DNA from 2 places in the Acetatifactor aquisgranensis genome. Region 2 is predicted to be linked to the other one. Evidence: predicted binding sites of a transcription regulator. Region 2 holds the regulator's gene; the other holds the start of a gene.
The links. Region 2 encodes HrcA, which represses chaperone genes, less so after heat shock. Its sites were predicted from a motif close to TGTTAGCACTCNNNNNNNNNGAGTGCTAACA; they were not measured.
Positions count from the first base shown of each region.

Region 1: a site for HrcA is predicted at 1,211-1,241, ahead of htpG (molecular chaperone HtpG). Genes of this name have one in related genera too.

Region 1 is NZ_CALPDH010000002.1:41,517-45,919, forward strand. Features, by position in the region: gene NFS35_RS01920 (peptidylprolyl isomerase) at 1-1,099, shown strand, start outside; gene htpG (molecular chaperone HtpG) at 1,436-3,616, shown strand; partial or broken gene NFS35_RS01930 (peptidoglycan-binding protein) at 4,068-4,403, opposite strand, start outside.
Region 2 is NZ_CALPDH010000004.1:198,003-202,405, reverse strand. Features, by position in the region: gene dnaK (molecular chaperone DnaK) at 1-1,003, opposite strand, end outside; gene grpE (nucleotide exchange factor GrpE) at 1,056-1,706, opposite strand; gene hrcA (heat-inducible transcriptional repressor HrcA) at 1,739-2,800, opposite strand; gene NFS35_RS05315 (DUF6465 family protein) at 3,010-3,447, opposite strand; gene NFS35_RS05310 (undecaprenyl-diphosphate phosphatase) at 3,770-4,403, opposite strand, start outside.

The DNA.
Region 1 (4,403 bases), on a different contig from region 2:
TCCGGCAGGGGATGGCAGGCAGGGGCGGCAGAGGCTTGGCGGCAGATTGCGCAGACGGGCGGCCGCGCTGCTGTGTTGTACGCTTCTGGCCTTGGCGCCATTATCTGCCTGCGGGGATGAGAACAGCGCAAAGGTGGTGTTCACCACAGGCTTGGGCCCGGACGAGGTATTCCGCATCGGAAACGGTGTCTGCACTGTGCCGGAGATGATGGTATATCTGACCAATACCCAGAATCAATACGAGAGCGTCTACGGCGCGGAAGTGTGGAACATTTCCGTGGAGGGGGTCACGCTGGAAGAGAATGTGAAAGATACCGTGCTGGCCAAAATCGCGCAGATTAAGACCATGTATCTGCTGGCCCAGGACAGGGAGGTTGCCCTGGATGAGGCGGAAAGCGGCAGGGTGGAGCAGGCGGCAGCCGAATATTTCGCATCCCTGAATGAGCGGGAGGCGGAATTGATGGGCGTGGAGCAGAAGACTATAGAGCAGCTCTATGAAGAATATGCCCTGGCGGATAAAGTTTACCGTTATATCATACAGGATGTGACCCCGGAAATCAGCGATGACGAGGCCCGCACCATCACGGTGCAGCATATCCTGCTGCGCACCTCAACGGAGGACGGGGCAGGGAACAGGGTGGACTATTCCCGGGAGCGGAAACAGGAGATTTACCGGAATGCCTGTGAGATACGCAGGGAGGCGGCGGAGGACGAGGCGGATTTTGTGGATCTGGCCACCCGCTACAGCGAGGATACTACAATCAGCTACTCGTTCGGAAAAGGGGAGATGGACCTTGCTTTTGAGGAGGCGGCGTTCTCCCTGGAGACCGGGGAGGTCAGCGAGGTAGTGGAGACGGAGGCGGGATATCATATCATCAAATGCCTCAGCACCTTTGACAGGGAGCAGACGGACCTGAACAAGCAGCAGATCGTGGAAGAGCGGCGCAGGGAGGTTTTCGGGCAGGAGTATGACGCTTTTGTGGAGACATTGGCGCGGCAGCTGAATGAGAAGGTATGGGATGAGGTCGCCCTGCTCCATGACGAAGCCGTGGAGACAAAGAGCTTTTTTGATGTCTACGCCAAGTATTTCCCGCAGTGAGTTCTCAGAGATGGAAAGCCGTTTCCCGGAGGCTTGCAATGCTGTTTTCCGGTAGTTTAGAAAAATTTTAGAAAGCTGGAAATCCAGTGTTTTCAAGCATTTCCGGCATATTATTAGCACTCGTTTAAAATGAGTGCTAATTTTACCTTGACTTTTTTGTGCCATGGTCTTAAACTATTTTCCAGGATTTATATTTCATAACGCTGAATACTGCCTAATGTAATCATGCGATCGAACCAGTCAGCGTTATGCAGTCTGGTTTCATGGCAAGTGAAATCGTTAAGCAGTATAAGTTCGCTAAAATATTCAGAAGAATGAAGAAAGGGATGTTGTAAAATGGCAGCAAAAAGCGGTAATTTATCAATCAACAGTGAAAACATTTTTCCGATTATCAAAAAGTGGCTGTATAACGACCACGACATCTTTTACAGAGAGCTGATTTCCAACGGCTGCGACGCCGTGACGAAATTGAAGAAGCTGGACATGATGGGAGAGTACGCTCTGCCTGATGGCTATAAGGCAAGGATAGACGTCATTGTCAATCCGGAGAAGAAGACTCTGACGTTCACCGACAATGGCCTGGGCATGACCGCGGACGAGGTGGAGGAGTACATCAATCAGATTGCGTTCTCCGGGGCTTCTGATTTCATAGAGAAATATAAGGACAAGAGCAATGCAGACCAGATTATCGGCCATTTCGGACTGGGTTTCTATTCCGCTTTCATGGTGGCGGACGAGGTGCATATTGACACCCTGTCTTACCAGGAGGGGGCAAAGCCCGTGCACTGGGAGTGCGACGGCGGCACCGAGTTCTCCATGGAGGAGGGAGGCAGGACTGAGGTAGGTACGACTATCACTTTGTTCCTCAATGAGGACTGTCTGGAGTTCTGCAATGAGTACAAGGCCCGTGAGGTGCTGAAGAAGTACTGCTCTTTCATGCCCACGGAAATCTACCTCTCCAAGGCAGATACCACAGAGACCCAGATTATCAAGGAGGACGAGAAGCGCGAGGACGATGAGGTCCTGGAGGTGATTCAGCCCGAGAAGAAAGAGAAGCAGGAGAAAAAGGAGGATGCCGGAGAGGCGGAATCCGACGACGCGGCAGAAGGGGACCAGGAGGAACCGGAAGAGGAGCCTGTCAAGCTGAAAATCAGGAAGCGTCCGGAGCTCCTGAATGAGACTACGCCCCTGTGGGCGAAACATGCCAACGACTGCACTAAGGAGGAATACCTGGAGTTCTACCGCAAGGTGTTCCATGATTATAAAGAACCCCTGTTCTGGATTCACCTGAACATGGACTATCCTTTTAACCTGAAAGGCATCCTGTACTTCCCGAAGATCAACATGGAGTACGAGTCCATCGAGGGTACTATCAAGCTGTACAACAACCAGGTCTTCATTGCGGACAACATCAAGGAGGTCATCCCGGAGTTCCTGATGCTGCTGAAGGGCGTCATCGACTGCCCTGACCTGCCCCTGAACGTGTCCAGGAGCGCTCTGCAGAACGACGGCTTCGTGAAGAAGATTTCCGAGTACATCTCCAAGAAGGTGGCGGACAAACTGTCCGGCATGTGCAAGACGGAGAAAGAAGAGTATGACAAATACTGGGACGACATCAGTCCTTTCATCAAGTTCGGCTGCCTGAAGGATGACAAGTTCTGCGAGAGGATGAACGATTATATCCTGTTCAAGAACCTGGACGGCAAATACCTGACTCTGCCTGAGTGCCTGGAAGTGAAGCCTATCGACACGGGCGATGGCGAGAACGGAGACGGCGCGGAGAATGACGCGGCAGAAAACGGCGGCAGCGCGGTGGACGAGAACGGCGAGAAAGTGGAGGCCGAAGTCGTCGCTGACGGGGCGGATTCCGGGGCGAAAGACGGCGAAGAGACTGAGGAAAAGAAAGAAAAGACCATCTACTATGTCACCGACGAGCAGCAGCAGGGCCAGTATATCAAGATGTTCAGGGACAACGGCATGGACGCCGTCATCCTGACCCACAACATCGACCAGCCTTTCATCCAGCAGCTGGAGTCCAAGAACGAGGGCGTGAAGTTCCAGAGAATCGACGCGGACGTGACGGACGCGCTGAAGGACGAGACCGATGAGGAAGCGGCCAAGGAGCTGGAGGAAGAAGCGAAGGCCCTGGGCGAGATTATGAAGAAAGTGCTGGAGAATGACAAACTTGCAGTCAAGGTGGAGAAGCTCAAGGATGAGAAGATTTCCTCCGTGCTGACTCTGTCTGAGGAGAGCAGGCGCATGCAGGACATGATGAAGATGTATTCCATGCCCGGCATGGATATGGGCGGCTTCGGCGGCGAGGGCGAGACCCTTATCCTCAACGCGAACCATCCGCTGGTGCAGTATGTGAACGCCAACCAGGAGGGCGAGAACGTGGGGATGATCTGCGAGCAGCTCTATGACCTGGCGAAAATCCAGCAGGCCCCGCTGTCTCCCGAGGCCATGACCAAGTTCATCGCCAGGAGCAATGAAATCATGATGGTGTTTACAAAATAATTGACCGGATTCGGAGTTACTGATTCAATGGAATATGAGTGCAGATAGACGTTCATAAAGGCATCCCGGTCTTTGGATGGCCGGAAATAGCAGAATGGGCATGTGCCGTGGGGTGCATGCCCGTTTTTTTAGGGTGATTTATTGACTTTTCTGCTGCCTGTTTGCGGGCAGGAAAAGGCCAAATGGCTGAAAGAAGATTCGTCCGGGAAGCAAAGCAGGGAAGAAGGCAGGGGCTATTTGGAGGACTATTGCGCTCCTGAGAGCATTGAGATTGACGAGTTGCTGTATCTTGCCCTGAAGCATCGGGCGATGCCTGTCTGGAGGCGAGAAGAGGAAAGTGTGGTACATAGCCGGAAGAGACAGAAGCATAGAATAGGTGATGTAAAGTGTGACACCGAAACAGCCAACAATTCCGTTGGCTGTTTCGAGTCTGTTCCATGCAGGCTTGCGCTCATCCTCCCGGCTCCGAGATTCTGGACACCCCCACATAGATTTCCGACACCTCATACCAGGTAGGATAATCCGTAATACCGGTCTGCGGCAGATTGAATATTCCCTGAAAAATACGGACCGCGTTAGCAGTGGCAGGCCCATAGATGCCGTCCGCAGAGACGGTGGGAATAGCAGGATAATTCCGGGCTATCCGGTTCAGCTGTGTCTGGAGCTGCCTGACTTTTTCGCCGGAGGAGCCTACCGTCAAATCATAGCCGGGCCAGGAGGAGGGCACGCCGGATATGACTTCAGCCGTATTGATATACATGTCATTTCCATAATAATACCGTATGAT
Region 2 (4,403 bases):
ACTTGCTGGGCTCTTTGCCGGTAATCTGTCTCACCTTATCCTGCACCGCGGGGATACGGGTGGAACCGCCTACCAGGAGCACCTGTCCTAAGTCCGCATTGGTGAGCCCTGCGTCTTTCATGGCGTTTTGCACGGGAATGGTGGTCTTCTCCACCAGGTCATGGGTCAGCTCGTCGAACTGAGCGCGGCTTAAGTTCATGTCGAAATGCTTGGGTCCCTCCGCGGTAGCCGTGATGAACGGCAGGTTGATGTTGGTGGTCATGGCGCTGGAAAGCTCTTTCTTCGCTTTCTCCGCCGCCTCTTTCAGCCTCTGCATAGCCATCTTATCATTGGCCAGGTCTACGCCCTCCGCTTTCTTGAACTCGGACAGCATCCACTGGATAATCTTATTGTCGAAATCATCGCCCCCCAGGCGGGTATCGCCGTTGGTGGCCAGAACCTCGATGACGCCGTCGCCGATTTCAATGATGGACACGTCGAACGTACCGCCGCCCAGGTCGTACACCATGATTTTCTGCTCTTTCTCATTGTCAAGGCCGTAAGCCAGCGCAGCCGCCGTGGGCTCGTTGATGATACGCTTTACGTCCAGGCCCGCGATTTTGCCCGCATCCTTGGTGGCCTGGCGCTGGGCGTCATTGAAATACGCCGGAACCGTAATGACCGCCTCTGCCACTTTCTCTCCCAGATAGCTCTCGGCGTCCGCCTTCAGCTTCTGCAGAATCATGGCGGAAATCTGCTGAGGGGAATATTTCTTGCCGTCGATGGAGCGGCCGTTGTCAGTACCCATATCTCTCTTAATGGATGCGATTGTCTTCTCCGCATTGGTGACCGCCTGACGCTTTGCAGGCTCGCCCACCAGCCTCTCGCCGGTCTTCGTGAACGCCACTACGGAGGGGGTGGTCCTTGCTCCCTCTGCATTGGCTATAACGGTGGGCTTTCCGCCCTCCATAACTGCCACACAGCTGTTTGTCGTACCTAAGTCAATACCGATGATCTTGCTCATTTTTATATCCTCCTGAATTTATTCTGTCTATCTCTGAAATGATGAAATCTTCTCACACTACTACTGCCACCATGGAATGGCGTACTACGCTGTCCCGATATGTGTATCCTTTCTGCAGCTCCTGGGCTACCGTGCCGGATTCGTACTCCTCGCTCTCCACCTGCATCACCGCGTTGTGGAGGTTCGGGTCGAACTCCTGCCCCACCGCCTCGATGGACTTCACACCGATATTTTCAAGCTCTGTCATCAGCTGCCTGTAAATCCGGTTCATACCGTCCACGAAAGGATCCTCTTTCTTATCCTCGGGCACCGTAGCCAGCCCTCTCTCGAAATTGTCCACCACCGGCAGCATCTTCTCAATGACACTCTTCGCGCCGGTCTCGAACATGGCGTGCTTCTCTTTCTCCGTGCGGTTACGGAAATTCTCGAACTCTGCCAGCTGCCGCTTTACCTTATCCTCCAGCTGGTCGATCTGGTCCTTGTATCCCTGGGCTTTCTTGTCCAGCTTCGCCTGCTTCTTGGCGGCCCGCTTCTCCGCCCAGGTCTTCGGGTCCTCTCCCTCCGGGGGTGCAGGCTCCGTTTCTTCCTCGGCGTTGTCCGTCCGAACGTCCTCTTCGGCCCCTTTTTCGGGCTCCTGTGCCTCGCAGCCCTCATCCTCCCCGTCTTCTGTCCCGGGGGCTTCCTGTTCCTTTTCTATTTCCATGTCACGTTCCTGCTCTGCCATATCCCCGATTGTCAACCTCCATTCGTTTTATTTCTGTCGGCTCCCTCTTCCGGTCCATACAGCTCATCCAGCTGGGTCTGTATGGCTCTCAGAGTGCCTACGACCTTGTCGTAATCCATTCTCTTAGGTCCCACGATACCGATGGTCCCTTTCATGCCGCCGCCTAATTCATAGGTGGCCGTGACCACGCTGCAGTCTTTCATGCTCTGCACCTGCGTCTCCGCGCCGATGTATACCTGGATGCCGGTCTCTTCGCTCTGGGTGTGCGGCTCCTTCAGGAGCTCTCCCAGAAGCTGCTTCTCTTCAAAGGTGTTAATCAGCTCGCTGGCTTTCTGCTGGTCTGCCAGCTCCGGATACCGGAAGATATTATTGGTCCCGCTGGTATAAATCTCCAGGTCCTCCTCCGCCCTGATTGCCTCCGCCACCGCGTCGATGACCTCGCTGACAATGGCGCTGTGGATACCCGCCTGCTGCTTCATGACAGCTATCATGGCCAGATTGATCTCATCGATGGACAGGCCGTTCAGATAAGTGTTCAGCAGGATATTCAGCTTCAGCAGCGTCTCGTCGTCCAGCTCCTCCTGCACGGACAGGATATTGTTCTTGATTACATTTCCCTCCACCACGATGACTGCTAAAAGCTGCCCCGCGTCCACACGGGAAAGCTGAATGAATTTCAGCTTGCTGCGCTTGGTCTGGGGCGCGGATATCATGGTGGCGTACCGGGTATTCTGGGCCAGCACCCTGGCCATCTGCTTTAAAAGCGTCTCCATCTTGTCCTGGCGCTCCACCAGCATATCCCTCATCTCCACCACCTCCCGCTCTTTCTGGGCCATCATGGTGTCTACGTAGAAACGGTATCCCTTATCGGAGGGAATCCTGCCTGCGGAAGTGTGCGGCTGAAAGATATACCCCATTTCCTCCAGGTCGGCCATCTCATTGCGGATGGTCGCGGAACTTAAGTTCAGGTCGGTATACTTGGAAATGGTTCTGCTGCCAACCGGCTCACCTGTCTCCAGATAATTGCGGATGACTGCCTGCAGGATTTTCGTTTTTCTCTCATCCAGCTCCATCCAGGCCGCCTCCCTTTTTCATTATTAGCACTCATTTAGGAGGAGTGCTAACATCTACTAACCATAAAATATCACTTACCCTATACATTGTCAACCGATTTCCTGAAAAATAATTCTAAAAAAAATCTAAATACAAAAACGGCACCTGCCCCTGCAATCGATACAGGTCCAGATGCCGCCCTTTGTACAAGCCGTCTTGACAACAGGCATTAAATGGAAAAGCTTCCGCTCTCTCCATTCATCACATAGTACACCTTGTTCTCCTCAGGCTTCACATAGAGCTCTATGCTCTCCAGGTCGCCGGCCTTGCGCTTCAGGTCATATTTCCATACATCCTTGGCGATATTCACCAAATCCTCCTGCGCGTAGGCTTTTCCGCCGTACTGAATGTGCAGAACTGTCTCCACATTCTTCTTCGCCGCTGCCTTGGCAGGGGCTTTCTTTGCCTTGGACGCCTCCGCCTTGGTCTCTTCCGTCTTTGCCGCCTTCGCGGTTTCTGCCGCAGTCTTCTTTGCAGGGGCCTTTTTGGCCTCTTTGGGCTCCGCTATCACTTCTGTCTTTATCTCTTCTGCCTTGGGTTCAATAGCTTCTACCTTTGCCGTTTCTGTCGCCTTTGCCGCAGGTTTCGTGGATTTTCTTCCTGCCATAATTGCCTACTTCCTTTCTCTTGTCTTCTTTGCCATGTATCTGCCACCAGCAGGCACGGCATTCTTTTTCCCTGCCTGCCTTGATTATTGTATTCCCTTTTAGCAAAAATGTCAACATTTTCATGTAATACCGATCAGATGCGCCCTTGATTTCCGGGGCTGCGGGCATATTCTCTCTTATTTATATAATGTAGAAAACAGCCCTGTAGCAGAATTTAGACAAGCATTTTGACCAAACTCATGTGGTCTTCGCCGGATAAATTTGAAAAAAAGCGCAGGATACGGAAAAAGCAGGCTGTTATTATGGATAACGGCACAAAATTCAGGAAATTTTGAAACCAAAGTACAAGAGCACTATGATTCCCAGCAGAATGCGGTACCAGCCGAAAATCTTGAAATTGTGCTTTTTGATGTATCCCATAAGGAAACGGAGCACGAACAGGGACACGATGAAAGACACCACCGTCCCCACCCCCAGCAGCGTCAGTTCCATGGAGGTGAACGCAAAGCCGAATTTCACCACCTTTAAGAGGCTGGCCCCGAACATCACCGGGATGGCCAGGAAGAACGTGTACTCAGCCGCCACCGTCCTGGACACGCCGATGAGCAGAGCGCCCACGATCGTGGCCCCGGACCGGGAAGTGCCGGGAAAGACGGCGGCGATCAGCTGGAACACCCCTATCAGGAACGCGGTCTGATAGGTAATCTGGGAGAGCCTGCGTATCCTGGGCTTTCTGCCCCTGTTCCAGTTCTCCACCACAATGAACGCCACGCCGAATACGATCAGCGCGATCGCCACGCTGGCAGGGTTGTAGAACAGTTCGTCGAACACGTCGTCGAACAGGATGCCGATGACCGCCGCCGGCACACAGGACACCAGAATCTTGAACCACAGAATCCAGATATCTTTCTTAAAATAAGACATCACCCCGGCGGCACCCTGTGCCTCCCGCTCC